One region of the Comamonas sp. MYb21 genome, then DNA from elsewhere that is predicted to be linked to it. Evidence: predicted binding sites of a transcription regulator. Region 1 holds the regulator's gene; each other region holds the start of a gene.
The links. Region 1 encodes sigma-54, which starts transcription at its own class of promoters, with help from an activator protein. Its sites were predicted from a motif close to TGGCANGNAANCTGCTTT; they were not measured.
Positions count from the first base shown of each region.

Region 1 (4,346 bases):
AAAACGGCCCAACGCTCCAGCATGGCTACAATGGGGCAGAGCAAGATTCATGCCTTATGAGACACCGTATTTTTAACACTTTGTTGGTGGCAGTGGCCCTGGCCGTGCCGCTGCTGTCGCACGCCGAGCGTGCAGACCGCACCAAGCCCATGAACATCGAGGCGGACGATGGCCGCCACGATGAACTCAAGCAGACCAGTGTCTTCACGGGCAATGTGGTGGTGACCAAGGGCACCATCATCATCCGTGGCGCGCAGCTGACCGTGAGCCAGGACCGCGACGGCTTCCAGCACGGCGTGGTCACCGCTGCGCCGGGCAAGCTCGCGTTCTTCCGCCAAAAGCGGGATTCCGCCCCTGGCGCGCCCGACGAGTTCGTCGAAGGCGAAGGCGAGGTCATCACCTATAACGGCCGCGACGACACCGTGCACTTTGAGCGCCGTGGCGAGCTGCGCCGCTACCGCGAGACCACGTTGACCGACCAGGTCAGTGGCCCGCTGATCGTCTACAACAACCTGAGCGACACCTTCACGGTCTCCGGCCAAAAGGGTGCCCAGGCGGCGGCCGATCCCAAGCCCGGCGCGCCCAAGAAGGACCGCGTGCGCGTGATCCTGACGCCCAAGGCCGACGGCAAGGCGGACGACAAGGCCAGCGCCCCGGCCAAGCCCGCTGCCGATGACAAGACGCCATTGCGCCCCAGCACCCAACTGAACGACGGAGCCAAGTAACCGTGGCAGAAAACTCGTCGACCATTTCCGTCAATGCCCGGGTCGCCAACAGCGACCACCGCAGCCAGCTGGAGGTCTTGCACCTGGAGAAGTCCTATGGCAGCCGCAAGGTGGTCAAGGATGTATCGCTGTCGGTGCGCAAGGGCGAAGTGGTGGGTTTGCTCGGCCCCAATGGCGCGGGCAAGACCACCTCGTTCTACATGATCGTGGGCCTGGTGCGCAGCGATGGCGGGGATATCCGCATCGATGGGCAGTCGGTGGCCAATATGCCGATCCACCAGCGCTCGCAGCTGGGCCTGTCCTACCTGCCGCAGGAAGCCTCGATCTTTCGCAAGCTCAGCGTGCAGGACAATGTGCGCGCCGTGCTGGAGCTGCAAAAGGATGAGCATGGCAAGCCGCTCTCGCGCGCCGAGGTCGAGCGCCAGCTCACCGCGCTGCTGCAGGAGCTGCGGGTCGAGCACCTGCGCGAGTCACCGTCGGTGGCGCTGTCCGGGGGCGAGCGCCGCCGCGTCGAGATCGCCCGTGCACTGGCCACCCAGCCCCGTTTTATCTTGCTCGACGAGCCCTTCGCCGGCATCGACCCCATCGCCGTGATCGAGATCCAGCGCATTGTCGCCTTCCTCAAGGAGCGCGGCATTGGCGTGCTGATCACCGACCACAATGTGCGCGAAACCCTGGGTATCTGTGACCATGCCTGCATCATCAGCGATGGCAAGGTGCTGGCCGCCGGGACGCCGCAAGAGATTGTGGAGAACGCAGAGGTCCGGAGGGTGTATCTGGGTGAACATTTCCGTATGTGACACCGCACGCCTTGGCGGGCGTGCCAGCCAAGCTACCGACCCGCGCTGCGGGCCCGGTAGGGCTGATCTGTTGCCAACTGCCGCAGCCGCTGCAAAGGCGCAGCCATGATGCCGTCGCTGTCGCTGCGCGTATCGCAGAACCTGACCCTAACGCCCCAGTTGCAGCAGTCGATTCGCCTGCTGCAGCTGTCCACGCAGGAGCTGACGCAGGAAGTCGAGCAGATGCTCGACGAAAACCCGTTTCTGGAGCGCGAGGGCGAAGAGGCCCCCGAGGCCGAAGCCGGTAAAGACGCCGCTGAATCTGCCGAGGCTGCAGAAGCAGCCGACAAGGCTGCCGATACTGCTGCCAGCGCCGACACCAGCAACAGCAGCGATTTCGAGCCCGGAACCTCCGACCAGCCGCTGGATTTTGCTGCGGGCAAGGAAACCGGCGTCGATGCCGAGGCCGCTGCCGGCGATTCGGCATCGGACTGGGAAGAGTGGGGCGGCGATCTGCCCGCCCGCTCCAGCGCAGGCGATGATGACGACGAGACGCCGATGTCCGACCGGCGCAGCGAGCACCTGAGCCTGCAGGATGTGCTGCACCGCCAGGCCTTGTCGCTGCGCCTGTGCCAGGAAGACCGGGCCGCGCTCTACTTTCTGATCGAATCGCTGAACGACGACGGCTACCTCGAAGAAACGCTGGCCGAGCTCGCGCAAAGCTTTGGCGATGCTTCGGACCCCGAGCGCTACGAGGCGCTGCTGCACCACCTGACCGTGGCGCTGCGCTTGCTGCAAAGCCTGGAGCCGATTGGTGTGGGCGCGCGCAACCTGTCCGAGTGCATGCAGCTGCAGATCAAGGCCCAGCAGCGCCTGTTGGATGAAGAGGGCTCGGACACGCCCGAGGCCGATGCGCTGGCGCTGGAGACTGCCTTGCTGGTCTGCCAGGAGTCCCTTGATCTGCTGGCGCGCCGTGATGTGCGCAAGCTGGTGCAGCTGACCGGTTGCAACGAGGCGGCGGTGCGCAGCGCGCTGGCGCTGATCGCCAAGCTCGAACCCCGCCCCGGCCGGCCCTATGCCGATGTGGACCGCAACACCATCATCCCCGATGTCATCGTGCGACCCAGCAATGAGCGCGGCCTGCCGGTGCCCGGTTTCAGCGTGCAGCTCAATGCCGAGGTGATGCCGCGCCTGCGCGTGCAGGATGTCTACGCCAATGCCTTGCGCAGCCACAAGGGCAGCGAAGGCCATGGCGCACTGCAGCAGCGGCTGCAGGAGGCGCGCTGGTTCATCAAGAACATCCAGCAGCGCTTTGACACCATCTTGCGCGTCTCGCAGGCCATCGTCGAGCGCCAGCGCAATTTCTTTGTGCATGGCGAGCTGGCGATGCGCCCCATGGTGCTGCGCGAGATTGCCGACGAGCTGGGCCTGCACGAATCCACCATCAGCCGCGTGACCACGGCCAAGTACATGGCCACGCCCCAGGGCACGTTTGAGCTCAAGTACTTCTTTGGCTCGGGCTTGGGCACCGAGACCGGCGGCAGCGCGTCGAGCACGGCCGTCAAGGCGCTGATCAAGCAGCTGCTCGACGAGGAAAGCGCGAAGAAGCCGCTGTCGGATGCAAAGATCGCCGATCTGCTGCAGGCCCAGGGCATTGAATGCGCGCGCCGCACGGTGGCCAAGTACCGCGAGGCCATGCGCATCCCGCCCGCCAGCTTGCGCAAGGCGCTGTAGCCAAAGTCTCAGCCACCATAAAAAAACCGCAGCTGCCTGGGCACTGCGGTTTTCGCTTGTGGAAGCTGCCGATTTACTTCGGCCACAGCCACCAGATGAACAAGGCCAGTACGGCCAGCATCAGGCCGAACTTGGTGAGCTTGTAGGCGGTCTTGTTCCAGGCCTTGAAGCGGCGGCGGTACTGGCCCATGTAGAACGAGATCTTGAAGATGCGGCTGATGAAGCCGCGCGGATCGCCTTCGTTGTTGGGCGAGCTGGCAGCAGCCACCACATGCGTGCCCAGCCAGCGGTTGAGCCACTGCGCAAAGCCATTGGTCATCGGGCGCTCGACATCGCAGAACAGCACGATGCGGTTGCCTTCGGAGCCGTTCTCGGCCCAGTGCATGAAGGTCTCGTCAAAGATCACGCCTTCGCCCTCGCGCCAGCTGTAGGGCGTGCCATCGACCTCGATCATGCAGCGGTCGTCATTGGGCGCCAGCACAGCGAGGTGGTAGCGCAGCGAGCCGGCATAGGGGTCGCGGTGCAGGTTGAGCTTAGCGCCGGGCGGCAGCTCGGCAAACATGGCGGCCTTGATGCCGGGGATGGCCTGCACCAGCGCCGTGGTCTTGGGGCAGAGCTCCATCGCAGACGGGTGGGCCTGGCCATACCACTTCAGGTAGAAGCGCTTCCAGCCGGTCTTGAAGAAGGAGTTGAAGCCCGCGTCGTCGTTGTTGGCCGCCGCCTTGATCTGCATGGCCTGGTGCAGGCCGATGGCCTCTTCGCGGATCTCGCGCCAGTGGGCCTGCAGCGGGGCCAGGTCGGGGAAGGTGCTGGTGGGCAGGTAGGGCGTGCGCGGTACCTTGCTGAACATCAGCATGAACACATTGAACGGCGCCGTAAAGGTGGAGTGGTCAAACAGCTGGCGCAGCAGCTTGTGCCGCACCTTGCCGCGCAGGTGCATGTAGAGGCCGCAGCCAAAGAAAAGCAGCACCAGGGCCAGAACGATGATTTTTGCCATAGACAGCGATTTTAGCGACTGCGCTGTGGCGGCTGTCTGCGCAAGCGCAAACTGGCGTGCGGCAAGGGCTGCCGGGCGGTTTGATGGCCTGCTGGCAGCAGGCCTATTGCA
Region 1 covers NZ_JBBGZC010000011.1:211,486-215,831, reverse strand. The annotation lists gene lptA (lipopolysaccharide transport periplasmic protein LptA) at 57-725, shown strand; gene lptB (LPS export ABC transporter ATP-binding protein) at 749-1,525, shown strand; gene WH367_RS17845 (RNA polymerase factor sigma-54) at 1,631-3,238, shown strand; gene WH367_RS17840 (aspartyl/asparaginyl beta-hydroxylase domain-containing protein) at 3,312-4,235, opposite strand.

Region 2 (4,346 bases), on a different contig from region 1:
TATGGATGGTGCGGCCTTTGAACGCGGCCACCGTGTCTTCGACAAAGCCGCTTTCGTTCAACGTATCGGTATGGATCGCCACCTGGGTGTCGGTGAGCTCGGCCACGTCCAGGCAGTTGTCGATGGCCGCTGGCGTGCTGCCCCAGTCCTCGTGCAGCTTGAGGCCAATCGCGCCGGCATCGATCTGCTCATGCAGGGCCAGCGGCAAGCTCGCATTGCCCTTGCCCAGAAAACCCAGGTTCATCGGGAAGGCATCGGCCGCCTGCAGCATGCGCTCCATGTTCCAGGCGCCGGGCGTGCAGGTCGTCGCAAAGGTGCCGGTGGCCGGGCCGGTGCCGCCGCCAATCATCGTCGTCACGCCGCTGGTCAGCGCCTCCTCGATCTGCTGGGGCGCGATGAAGTGGATGTGCGTGTCGATGCCGCCAGCGGTGACGACCATGCCTTCGCAGCTGATGATCTCGGTGCCTGGGCCGATGATGATGTCCACACCTGGCTGCGTGTCCGGGTTGCCGGCCTTGCCAATCGCGGCAATGCGGCCGGCCTTCAGGCCAATGTCTGCCTTGACGATGCCCCAGTGGTCGATGATCAGCGCATTGGTCAGCACCGTGTCCATCGCGTCCTGCGCACTGCTGCGCTGGCTTTGCGCCATGCCGTCACGGATGGTCTTGCCACCGCCAAACTTCACCTCTTCGCCATAGCCGCCCGCGCGCAGGGTAAAGTCCTGCTCCACCTGCACGACCAGTTCGGTATCGGCCAGGCGCAGGCGGTCACCCACCGTGGGCCCATAGGTCTCTGCGTATGCGCGTCTGTCCATCGTTGCCATCAGAACCATCCTGTCTTAGAACCTGGGCACAGGCACAGCATGCCGGGCCTCATTCCAGCGCCCCTTGCACCAGGCCGCGAAAACCGTAGATCTGCCGCTCGCCGCCAACATCCACCAGCTCCACCGTGCGCTGCTGGCCGGGCTCAAAGCGCACCGCCATGCCGCTGGCAATATGCAGTCGCATGCCATGCGCCGCCTGGCGGTCAAAGACCAGGCCGGCATTGGTCTCGGCAAAGTGGTAGTGCGAGCCGACCTGGATGGGCCGGTCGCTGGCGTTGTGCACCACCAGCGTGGCGGTGCGGCGCCCCGGGTTCAGCACATGTTCGCCGTCATTCAGCAGTAGTTCACCTGGGATCATGTTGCGGCTCCTCGTCAGGCCAGGCGCGTCAGCATGGCCGCGCCCAAGACCGCGGTGGCGCCGCCTGCCAACTTGGCCAGCCAGCGGTGGCGCTGCATCAGGGCCTTGCCCAGCACCATGCCGCCGACATGCAGCAGGGCCGAGCCCAGCGCCATGCCCGCCAGGGCCCCTGCCGATGCCAGCGCAGAATCGGCCGCCAGCTCAAAGCCGTGGGCCGCGCCATGGAAAAACGCAAACACCCCGGCGAGCGCAGCGGCCAGCACCCAGGGCATCTGCTTTTGCACCGCCACCAGCAGGCCCAGCACCAGCACCGATGCGGCAATCATCGGCTCCACGCCGGGCACCCACAGACCGGCAAAACCTGCCAGCGCCCCCGCCACCAGCAGGGCCACAAAGGCGGCCGGGGCGCGCCAGGCGGGCGTCACCGTCAGCGCACTCCAGGCGCCCACGGCCAGCATCGCCGCCATATGGTCCGCGCCGGTAAACGGGTGGGCAAAGGCATGGCCAAAGCTGCTCAAAAAGCCATGGTGGCCGCCGCCGTCGCTGCCCACATGGGCAAGTGCGGACAGGGGCAAGGCGGCAGCGGCAGCCGCCACGGTGGCAGAGAGTTTCTTGAAGTTCATGGTGCTAGGCTTGCGCAAGGGAAAAGAGGGGATTCAGACAATGGGCTCATGCACGGTGACGAGCTTGGTGCCATCGGGAAAGGTCGCCTCGATCTGGATATCGGCAATCATCTCGGGGATGCCCTCCATCACATCGGCGCGCGTGAGCACCGTGCGGCCAGCGCTCATCAACTGGGCAACCGTTTTGCCATCGCGCGCGCCCTCCATCACAAAGGCGCTGATCAGCGCCACCGCCTCGGGGTAGTTCAGCTTGAGCCCCCGGGCCAGGCGCCGCTCGGCCAGCAAGGCGGCGGTAAAGATCAGCAGCTTGTCTTTTTCGCGAGGTGTCAGTTCCATACCTAGTGCAAAGCAAGGCACATGCCAAGGCGCTGCAGCGGCAGGGCATGCACGCTTTCCGTGCTGCATCCTCTGCTCCTTGCACCACAAGCATGCAGACCTGCCGCGCATGCACCAATTCAGCACAGCCAGCACCCCAGAGCGGTGCAGTTCCTGGCACGTGGCTTGCAAAACCCCAGCCATGTCTTGCGCACCCTACTCACCTCCAATCCCGGCCCTTGGGCCCTGCTGCCCAGCGGGCATTCAGCACCAGCCGCAGCCATGAGCTGGCATGCCCAACTAGACCTGCGCTACGGCCAGCAAGCCGGCAAGACGTCAGTGCAGTTCAGCCACGATGGCCCGCTGCGCATTCTCAAAAGCCTCTACCCCGAAGGCCCAGGCATTTGCCACAACGTGCTGGTGCACCCGCCCGGTGGCCTGGTGGGGGGCGATGTGCTGGATATCTCGGTGGAGGTAGAGGCGGGCGCGCATGCGCTCATCACCACGCCGGGCGCGACGCGCTTTTACAAGAGCAATGGCCAGCCGGCCTTGCAGCGCACCCGCCTTAAGCTGCAGGCCGGCGCCCGGCTGGAATGGCTGCCGCTGGAGGCCATTGCCTACAATGCCTGCGACGCGGCCAATGAGCTGCAGATGGAACTGGCACCGGGAGCCGAGCTGCTGACCTGGGACATCACCGCGCTGGGCCTGCCGCTGGCCGGTCAGCCCTTTACCCAGGGCGTGTTTTCACAGCACATCGCCTGGCCGGGGCATTTTCTGGAACGGGGCCGCATCCGGGCCGATGATGAGTTGCTGCTCAACGGCCGGCTGGGCCTGGCGGGCCAGCGCTGCATGGGCAGCTTGCTCTATGCCAGCGGCTCGCCGATCACCCGCGCGCAACGCGAAGCGCTGCTGGAGAGCACCCAAATGTTGCTAGATACTGCCCCAGTGGAGTTGATGGCCGGGGTGACCGCACCCAACGAGCACATGCTGGTGCTGCGTGGCCTGGCGCCCGTGGTGGAGCCTGCCATGCAGCTGTGGAAGACGGTCTGGGGCCACTGGCGCAGCAGCCTCTGGGGCTTGCCAGCGCAGCGGCCGCGTATCTGGTCGATGTGAGTGCAGCGCTTGCCCTGCGCTGTTAAGCGTGTAAGCGCTTAAGCGCCGTCGATCAGCTGCTCAATGTCCTTGGCCAGGGTATCGACTGGCGTGCCATAGCGGCTGTACAGACGCAGGCGGCCTTCGGAGTCGAAGATGTAGTCACCCGCAGTGTGGTCCATCGTGTAGCTGCCCGGGGTCTGGCCCTCGACCCGCTTGTAGTAGACCTTGAAGTCCTTGGCCATCTTGGCCGTTTCCTCGTCGCTGCCGCGCAGCGCCAGAAAGCTGGGGTCAAAGTTGGCCAGGTAGGCCTGCAGAATCTCGGGCGTGTCGCGGGAGGGATCGACCGAGGCAAAGATCACCTGCAGCTTGTCACCCTTGGCGCCGAGCTTTTGCTTGACGGCGGCCAGGTCACCCAGGGTGGTCGGGCAGACATCGGGGCACTGGGTAAAGCCAAAGAACACCAGCACGACCTTGCCCTGGAAATCCGCCATGCTGCGGCGCTGGCCATGCTGGTCGGGCATGGAGAAGTCCTGCCCATACTCCTTGCTGCCGGTCAGGTCGATGGCGTTGAAATCGGCCTTGGATTTACAGGCGGTGAGGACACCGGCGGCCGAGGCCAGCATGGCCGAGCCCGCCAGCCAGCGAAGGGCATTGCGCTTGTTCATTGCAGATTTACCAGCTCACATAGTGGTCCACCAACAGCGCCACAAACAGCAGGCTGAGGTAGACCAGCGAAAAACGGAAAGTCTTGCGCGCCAGCGCATCGGAGTAATTGCGCCACAGCGCAAAGGCATAGCCAAAGAACCCGGCACCCAGCACGACTGCGGCCACCAGGTAGATCCAGGAGCTCATCTGGATGATGAAGGGCAGCAGGCCGGCGGCAAACAAGACCACGGTGTAGAGCAAGACCTGCACGCGGGTGTAATAGTTCCCATGGGTGACCGGCAGCATCGGCAGGCCGGACTTGCGGTAGTCCTCGACCCGGTACAGCGCCAGTGCCCAGAAGTGCGGCGGCGTCCACAGGAAGATGATCAAAAACAGCAGCAGTGCCTGGGGCGAGACATCGCCGGTCATCGCGGCCCAGCCCAGCACGGGGGGCATCGCGCCCGATGCGCCACCGATCACGATGTTC
Region 2 covers NZ_JBBGZC010000002.1:277,633-281,978, reverse strand. The annotation lists gene ureC (urease subunit alpha) at 1-823, opposite strand, end outside; gene WH367_RS04180 (urease subunit beta) at 873-1,181, opposite strand; gene WH367_RS04175 (HupE/UreJ family protein) at 1,196-1,804, opposite strand; gene WH367_RS04170 (urease subunit gamma) at 1,838-2,140, opposite strand; gene WH367_RS04165 (urease accessory protein UreD) at 2,402-3,232, shown strand; gene WH367_RS04160 (SCO family protein) at 3,271-3,879, opposite strand; gene cyoE (heme o synthase) at 3,887-4,346, opposite strand, start outside.
Region 2: the regulator sigma-54 is predicted to act here: its motif matches at 2,150-2,167, upstream of WH367_RS04170 (urease subunit gamma).

Region 3 (4,346 bases), on a different contig from region 1:
CTGAGCAAGGTGATGCAGGAGGCCGAGGCCTATGGCCTGGACAAGCTGCGCGAGGAGCAGACCCAGCTGGGCAAGGAAGTGCGCGCACTGCTCAAGGCACGCGGCTTTCCGAGCGTGGCGGCGCCAGGTTTTGAGGCGCCCGGCGTGGTCGTCAGCTTCACCACCGACCCCGAGATCCAGAACAGCAAGAAGTTCGCCAGCGTGGGCCTGCAGACCGCCGCTGGCGTGCCGCTGATGTGCGACGAAGGGCCGGAGTTCAAGACCTTCCGCATCGGCCTGTTTGGCCTGGACAAATGGCACAACGTCGATCGCACCGTGGGCCACTTGCGCCAGGCGCTCGATGGTTTGGGTATCAAGGGTTAACTTGTGTTTTTAACGTGTTCTGCACCTGCTATACGGGTGCAGAATGCTGGTTTTTCTGAAGAACATTGGATTGGATTTCGCCATGAAAGCATTGACCGCCAGCGCCTTGTTCGCTGCCATCGCCCTGACCGCTGGCTTCGCCCAGGCACAAAGCAAGCCTGTGACGACCAAGAGCGGCCTGGTGTTTGAAAGCATCAAGGACGGCACCGGCGTCAGCCCCAAGAAGGAAGATACCGTCAAGGTGCACTACAAGGGCACCTTCCCCGACAGCGGCAAGGAGTTCGACAGCTCCTACAAGCGCGGTGAGCCGATCGAGTTCTCGCTGGGTGGCGTGATCCCCTGCTGGACCGAAGGTCTGCAGCTGATGAAGGTCGGCGGCAAGGCCAAGCTGACCTGCCCGGCCTCCATCGCCTATGGCGCCCGTGGCGCGGGCGGCGTGATCCCGCCGAACGCCACCTTGAACTTTGAAGTGGAACTGCTGGGCGTCAAGGGCCGCTAAGCCGCGCTTCCCACACGCTGTAGAGCCTTCGCGTCTTGCTGGCGCGGAGGCTTTTTGTTGTTTAGGCGATGGGTGCATTGACGGCTCAGCGCTCCACCCCCAGCCGCTTGGCCAGCCGCTGCAGGTTGGCGCGGTCCAGCTGCAGCTCGCGCGCGGCTGCCGCCCAGTTGCCGTTATGGCGGGCCAGGCTGGCGCTGAGCAGCTGGCGCTCGTAGCGTTCCACCTGGGCGCGCAGGCCCAAGGTCTCGGCACTGGCGGCTAGCCCTTCGGCCACTTCGGCAGCGGGTAGCGGCGCGATAAGGCCCGTTGCCTGCTGGCCGGGCGGCAGCGGTGCGGCGGCGGCGCCGTCCCAGAGGTCTTCCTCGCCAATGCTCAGCATGCGCGGCTTGCTGCTGTCCTTGCGCTGGCCCAGGGTGCGGCTGAGCGCCTTGAGCACGGCGCGGCTGATGCAGTGCTCCAGCTCGCGCACATTGCCAGGCCAGGGGTAGCGCAGCAGGGCGGCCTGGGCGGCGGCATCGAGCCGCAGACCGCCCAGCTGCAGGCGGGCGCGGTTCTCTTCCAGAAAGCAGCCGGCGAGGACCAGGGTGTCGCTGTCCCGCGCACGCAGCGGCGGCACCACGACCGGGTAGACGCAGAGGCGGTGGTAGAAATCGGCGCGCATACGGCCGGCCTGCACTTCGGCGGCCAGGTCGCGGTTGGTGGCGGCGATCACGCGCACATCGACCTGGTGCTCGCGGTCCGAGCCCAGGCGCTGCAGCTGGCCGCTTTGCAGCACGCGCAGCAGCTTGGCCTGCACCGACAGCGACAGCTCGCCGACCTCGTCGAGGAAAAGAGTTCCATGCTGGGCCTGCTCAAACTTGCCGCGCCGCTCGCTCAACGCGCCGGTGAAGGCGCCGCGCACATGGCCGAACAGCTCGCTCTCGACCAGGTTGTCGGGCAGGGCGGCGCAGTTGATGCTGACCAGCGGTTGTGCCGCGCGCGGCGACTGCGCATGCACGGCCTGGGCGACCAGCTCCTTGCCGGTGCCGGTCTCGCCGGTGATCAGCACGCACAGGTCGCTGGCGGCGACCAGCGCAATGCTGCTTTGCAGCTGGCGGATCGCAGGGCTGGTGCCCAGGATCTGGCGGCTGCGATCCGCGCCCGGGTTGCGCGGCGCCGGCGCGCTGGCGCTGCGGGCGGCCTGGGACAGCTGCTGCACCCGCTCGGCCGTGGCCACCGTGGCGGCAGCCAGGTTGCTGAAGGCCTGCAGCAGTTCGAGCGCATTGCCATCGGCAAAACGGTCGGGCTCCAGCGCATCCAGGGTCAACAGGCCCCAGGCGAGGCCGCCGGTCTGCAGCACGCAGCCCATGCAGTCATGCACATGCAGCTCACCCGGGGTGGTGATCAGGCCGTCATAGGGGTCGGGCAGGGGGCTGTCGGGCGCAAAGCGCATGGCCTGGCCAGCGGCCAGCAGCTGGGCCAGGCGCGGGTGCTCGGCCACCTTGAAGCGCCGGCCCAGGGTATCGGGCACCAGGCCATCGATGGCCACGGGCTCCAGCCACTCGCCGTTGAGGCGCAGCAGCGCCACCGCATCGGCGGGCAACAAGGTGCGCAGGGCCGCGAGCAGGCGGCGCAGGCGCTCGCGCTCGGGCAGCTCCTGGGCCAGATCGGCCACCAGCGGAATCACGGCGTTGAGGATTTTGGAGGATGTCAAAACGACTCGGGGTGTCAAAAACACAGCATTTAGGTGATGTCAGTATGACTGCATGCATTGTGCAAGGTATTGATATTCCACAAACACGGTGTTGGCACGCTGCATGCATTGTCAAGACCAACCACATGCAAGGAGAGTTAAATGCTGAGCGATAGCCAAAAACAGATCATCCAGGCCACCGTCCCGCTGCTGGAGACCGGCGGGGAAGCGCTGACCACGCATTTCTACCAAATGATGCTGAGCGAGTACCCCGAGGTGCGCCCGCTGTTCAACCAGGCCCACCAGCAAAGCGGTGCCCAGCCCCGCGCACTGGCCCATAGCGTGCTGATGTACGCCAAGCACATCGACAAGCTGGAGAACCTGGGCGACCTGCCCGCCCAGATCATCAACAAGCATGTGGCGCTGCAGGTGCAGCCGGACCAGTACCAGATCGTTGGCAGCTGCCTGCTGCGCGCGATCCGCGAGGTGCTGGGCGCCGAAATTGCCACCGATGCGGTGATCGATGCCTGGGCCGCTGCCTACACCCAGCTGGCCGACATCCTGATCGCTGCCGAGGCCAAGGCCTATGACGACATTGCCCATGCTGAAGGCGGCTGGCGCGGTGCGCGGAGCTTCAAGCTGGTGCAGAAGGTGGCCGAGAGCGCCGAGATCAGCTCCTTCTACCTGGAGCCGGTGGACGGCAAGGCCGTGATCACCCACCAGCCGGGCCAGTACATCGGCCTGCGCGCCATCGTGGGTGGCACCGAGCAGCGCCGCAACTACTCGCTGTCGGCCCCGAGCAATGGCCGCAGCTACCGCATCAGCGTCAAGCGCGAGCCCGGTGGCAAGGTCTCCAACTACCTGCATGACCTGCAAGTGGGCGACACCCTGGAGCTGTTTGCACCGGCCGGCCATTTCACCTTGCAGGCGAGCGAGCGCCCGCTGGTGCTGATCAGCGGTGGCGTGGGCATCACCCCCACCTTGCCGATGCTCGAAGCCGCGCTGCAGACCGAGCGCCCCATCACCTTTATCCACTGCGCCCGGGACAGCGCCGTGCATGCCTTCCGCCCGCAAATCGATGCGCTGGCCCAGGCGCACCGCCAGCTGCAGCCGCTCTATGTGTACGACAAGGTGGCCGACGGCGAGGCGGTGGCTGCCCAGGGCCATCTGACCGAGGACCTGCTGGGCCAGTGGCTGCCGGCCTCGCGCGATGCCGATGTCTACTTTCTTGGCCCCAAGCCCTTTATGCGCTCGGTCAAGGCCTCGCTGCGCAAGCTCGGCGTGCCCGATGCCCAGGTGCGCTATGAGTTCTTTGGCCCGGCCGAGGCGCTGGCCTGATCGCAAGCTTCTGAAGCGCTGAGGCGCGCGGCATCGACCGCGCCACATACAAAAACCCGAGCCATGCTCGCCTTGAAAGGCCCGCCTGGGTCGGGTTTTCGTTTTACGGGCCGCATTCTATGCAGCCCAGCGGGGGGCGATCAGCCCAGGACTCAGTCCTTGTAATAGGCCTCGACCTTGCCCTTGAGCTTGATCAGCAGGGGCTTGCCCTTGCGGTCCACGGTCTTGCCGGCGGGCACCTTGACCCAGCCTTCGCTCACGCAGTATTCCTCGACATCCACCCGCTCGGTGCCGTTGAAGCGGATGCCGATGTCATGGTTGAAGACCTCGCGCACAAAGTGCGGGCTCTTGGGGTCGATGGACAGGTGGTCGGGCAGTTCGGGGCGGGCAGTGGTATCGGTCATGGTTGGTGCAGAAGAGAACGCGGCCCTGGGCCGCACAGGCCGCCATTGTCCACACTTTGGCGGCACCTCG
Region 3 covers NZ_JBBGZC010000006.1:263,776-268,121, forward strand. The annotation lists gene WH367_RS11060 (pyridoxal-phosphate-dependent aminotransferase family protein) at 1-363, shown strand, start outside; gene WH367_RS11065 (FKBP-type peptidyl-prolyl cis-trans isomerase) at 446-862, shown strand; gene norR (nitric oxide reductase transcriptional regulator NorR) at 948-2,555, opposite strand; gene hmpA (NO-inducible flavohemoprotein) at 2,697-3,872, shown strand; gene WH367_RS11080 (DUF3297 family protein) at 4,025-4,276, opposite strand.
Region 3: the regulator sigma-54 is predicted to act here: its motif matches at 2,648-2,665, upstream of hmpA (NO-inducible flavohemoprotein).

Region 4 (4,346 bases), on a different contig from region 1:
TCACGGTGGGGATCTGGTACTTGTCCACCACATCGGCAATGCGGCGCAGCTCGGCGGCCGTGGTCTCGCCCCCCCACATGCGCGGGATCACGCTGTAGGTGCCATCCTTTTGGATATTGGCGTGGCTGCGCTCGTTGATGAAGCGGCTTTGCGGGTCGTCGCGCGCCTCCTTGGGCCAGGTGCTGATCAGGTAGTAGTTGATGGCCGGGCGGCAGCTGGCGCAGCCATTGGGTGTCTTCCATTCCATGAAGCGAAAGACGCTGTCGGTCGTCAGCAGCCGCTGCTCGCGGATCGCATCGCGCACCGCCTGGTGGCCGTGGTCGCTGCAGCCGCACATGGGTTTGGTTTTGGGCGATGCCGAATAATCCCCACCCACGGTAAACATGATGATCTGCTCAACCAGGCCGGTGCAGGAGCCGCAGCTGGCACTGGCCTTGGTGTGCTTGCGCACGTCATCCAGGGTGAACAGGCCCTTGTCCTTGATGGCCTTGCAGATGGCGCCCTTGCTCACGCCATTGCAGCCGCAGACCTCGTCGCCATCGGCCAGTGCGGCAGCCTTGTTCTGGCCCTGGTGGCCGGCATCGCCCAGGTTGGATTCGCCAAACATCAGCTTGTCGCGGATATCGGCCACGCTGCGGCCTTCGCGCAGCAGCTTGAAGTACCAGCTGCCATCGACCGTGTCGCCATAGAGGCACGCGCCCACCAGCCGGTCTTCCTTGATCACCAGCTTTTTGTAGACGCCCGAGTAGGGGTCGCTCAGCACGATCTGCTCGGTGCCCTCCCCACCCTGGAAATCCCCGGCCGAGAACAGATCAATGCCGGTGACCTTGAGCTTGGTGGAGGTGAGCGAGCCCTGGTAGCGGCCAATGCCCATCTCGGCCAGGTGGTTGGCCAGCACCTTGCCCTGCTCAAACAAAGGCGCCACCAGGCCATAGGCAATGCCCCGGTGCGCGGCGCACTCGCCCACCGCATAGATGCGCGGGTCGGTGATGGTCTGCATGGTGTCGCTGACGACAATGCCCCGGTTCACATGCAGGTGCATGGCCTCGGCCAGCGCCGTGTTGGGGCGGATGCCGACGGCCATCACCACCAGATCGGCCTCGATCTCGCGGCCATCGGCAAAGCGCAGCGCACGCACCCGGCCTTCGGCGTTGCCCAGCAACTCCTGCGTCTGCGCCTGCATGAAAAACTGCATACCCCGCTCGATCAGCGATTTCTTCAGCAGCTGCCCGGCCTGGTCATCCAACTGCCGCTCCATCAGCCACTCGCCGGCATGCACCACTGCCACCTGCATGCCGCGCTTCATCAGGCCATTGGCCGCCTCCAGCCCCAGCAGGCCGCCGCCAATGACCACCGCATGGCGCCAGTGCCGGGCCGCATCGATCATCGCCTGGGTATCGGCAATATCGCGGTAGGCCAGCACGCCTTGCAGCTCCTTGCCCGCAATGGGCAGCATGAAGGGGTTGGAGCCCGTTGCCAGAATCAGCCGGTCGTAGTCGGCCGTCACCGCCTCACCATCGGCATTGCGGGCATGCACCACACGGCGGGCGCGGTCCACCGCATGCACCGTGCAGCCGGCATGCAGGCGCACGCCATGCGTCTCGTACCAGCGCCAGTCGTTGAGCACGATGTCATCCAGGGTCTGCTCGCCCGCCAGCACCGGCGACAGCAGGATGCGGTTGTAGTTGGGGTGGGGCTCTGCGCCAAATACCGTTATCTCGTACAGATCCGGTGCCAGCGCAAGCAGCTCTTCGAGCGCACGCACACCCGCCATACCGTTGCCAACCATGACCAACTTGATTTTTTTCATAGCATTTCCCGTGGGCAGCACAAAAAAAAGACGTCTAGGCGCCGCATGCCAGGCATGCGCGCTTAGACGTCTTTGTCTTTGGACGGTAGCGCCACTGTGCACCACCACCCGGTGGCCGCCATGGCCACGCCAAGAGCTATGCAAGTTCCATACCAAGTTGGCTGTCGAAGCGCGCCCGCAGCCGCGCATCGCCTGTGCACATTTTTTGTGCTGCCTCGGTGCCACACTGGCGCCGCCCTGCCTCATTTGCGTGCACAAAAAAGGCGCTCCCTATGAAGCGCCTGTTGCTAGCTAAGTAGGCTTTATCAGGCCACCTTCTCCACATGCACCTGGCGGGTGTAGAGAAAATCGATCACCGCCTTGCGGCAGGTCTGGTACTGCGCATCCTCGGCCAGCGCCACCCGGTTGCGCGGGCGGGCCAGCGGTACCGTCAGCACCTCGCCAATCGTCGCAGCCGGCCCATTGGTCATCATCACAATCTTGTCGGACAGCAGCACGGCTTCATCCACATCATGGGTCACCATCACCACGGTGCTGCGCGTGCGCGCAACGATCTCCAGCAGCTCGTCCTGCAGCTTGGCACGGGTCAAGGCATCGAGGGCGCCAAAGGGCTCGTCCATCAGCAGCACCTGCGGCTCCATCGACAGCGCCCGGGCAATGCCCACGCGCTGCTTCATGCCGCCCGAGATCTCACCGGGGCGCTTGTGCGCAGCATGCGTGAGGCCCACCAGCGCCAGCGCGGCATCGGTGCGGGCGGCGAGCTGGGCCTTGTGCTCGCGCGCGCCAAACACCCGCTCGACTGCCAGGTGCACATTGGCCCAGCAGGTGAGCCAGGGCAGCAGCGAATGGTTCTGGAACACGACGGCGCGCTGCGGCCCCGGCCCCTTGATCTCGCGGTTGGCGCAGAGCAAGGTGCCTTCGCTGGGGCTGGTGAGCCCGGCAATCAGGTTCAGCAATGTGGATTTGCCGCAGCCCGAGTGGCCGATCAGGCTGACAAACTCGCCCTGGGCAATCTCCAGGTTGATGCCCTGCAGCGCCTGAAAAAGGCCCTTGGCGGTCTTGAAGCTTTGCGCCACCTGCTGGATCTCGATGTACTTGCCCTGGGGCGTGGCGGGGATGTTGAGCGTGTTGGGCGTCATGCCTTGACCTCCTCAAAAGTGAATGCCGAAGCCAGGCGGATCAGCGCCCATTCCAGCAGTAGGCCCACGAGGCCGATGACAAAGATCGCAATGATGATGTTCTTGACATTGAGGTTGTTCCACTCGTCCCAGACCCAAAAGCCAATGCCCACGCCACCGGTCAGCATCTCGGCAGCAACGATCACCAGCCAGGCGGTGCCGACGGCCAGGCGCACGCCCGTCAGCATATAGGGCAGCACGGCGGGGAAGAGGATGGTCGTGGCAATCTTCCATTCACTGAGGTTCAGCACCCGCGCCACATTCATATAGTCCTGCGGCACGCGCTGCACGCCTACGGCCGTGTTGATCACCATCGGCCAGATCGAGCAGATGAAGATGGTCCAGATTGCCGCCGGGTTCGCGCCCTTGAACACCAGCAGGCCAATGGGCAGCCAGGCCAGGGGCGAGACCGGGCGCAGCAGGCTGATCACCGGGTTGAACATGCGCGAGAGAAAGTCAAAGCGGCCAATGACAAAGCCCAGCGGAATGCCGACCAGTGCCGCCAGGCCAAAGCCGATGCTCACCCGCTGCAACGAGGCCAGCACGTTCCAGCCCACGCCCTGGTCATTGGGGCCGTTGCGGTAGAAGGGATCGCGAAAAATCTCCTGCGCCTGGGTCCAGGTCTCCTGCGGGCCCGGAATGCCGGGGTTGCCCTGGGCGATGATGGACCACAGCACCAGCAGCAGGCCAAAGCCCAGCACGGGCGGCAGCAGGCTTTGCACCAGCGCGCCAAAGCGCTGCTGCCAAAGGGCAGCCATATCGCGCTTGGCGGCGGCAGGCACGGCAGGCGTGGCAGCAGCAGGCTGGCTGCCCGCTACCACCGGCAAACTCCGCGCCATGTGCTCATGGATGGACAACACCTTGCGCTCGGCTGGGGCCGGCGTGGGCAGGGGCGAAACACTCTCTCGCAATGCAGCGGGCATGGGGCTCTCCTTGTCAGGCCTTGATGGCAAAGCTGTCGGCGTACTTGGCGGGGTCCGAGCCATCCCAGACCTTGCCGTCGATCAGCTGGCTGCTGCGCATGTCCGACTTGGGCACGGCGATCTTCAGCTGCGCAGCCGCTTCCTTGTACAGGGCGGTCTGGTTGATCTTCTTGGCAACGGCCAGGTAGTCAGGGTGGCTCTTGAGCAAACCCCAGCGCTTGTGCTGGGTGAGGAACCACATGCCATCGGACAGATAGGGGTAGCTGGCCTCGCCATCGGCGAAGAACTTCATGTGGTTGGGGTCGTCCCAGGTCTTGCCCAGGCCGTTTTGGTAGCGGCCCAGAATGCGCTGGTTGATGGCATCGACGCTGGTGTTCACATAGGCCTTGCCGGCAATGGTCTCGGCCATCTTCTGCTTATTCTGCAGGCTGGCAT
Region 4 covers NZ_JBBGZC010000002.1:56,168-60,513, reverse strand. The annotation lists gene nirB (nitrite reductase large subunit NirB) at 1-1,810, opposite strand, end outside; gene WH367_RS03250 (ABC transporter ATP-binding protein) at 2,116-2,949, opposite strand; gene ntrB (nitrate ABC transporter permease) at 2,946-3,827, opposite strand; gene WH367_RS03240 (CmpA/NrtA family ABC transporter substrate-binding protein) at 3,925-4,346, opposite strand, start outside.
Region 4: the regulator sigma-54 is predicted to act here: its motif matches at 1,948-1,965, upstream of nirB (nitrite reductase large subunit NirB).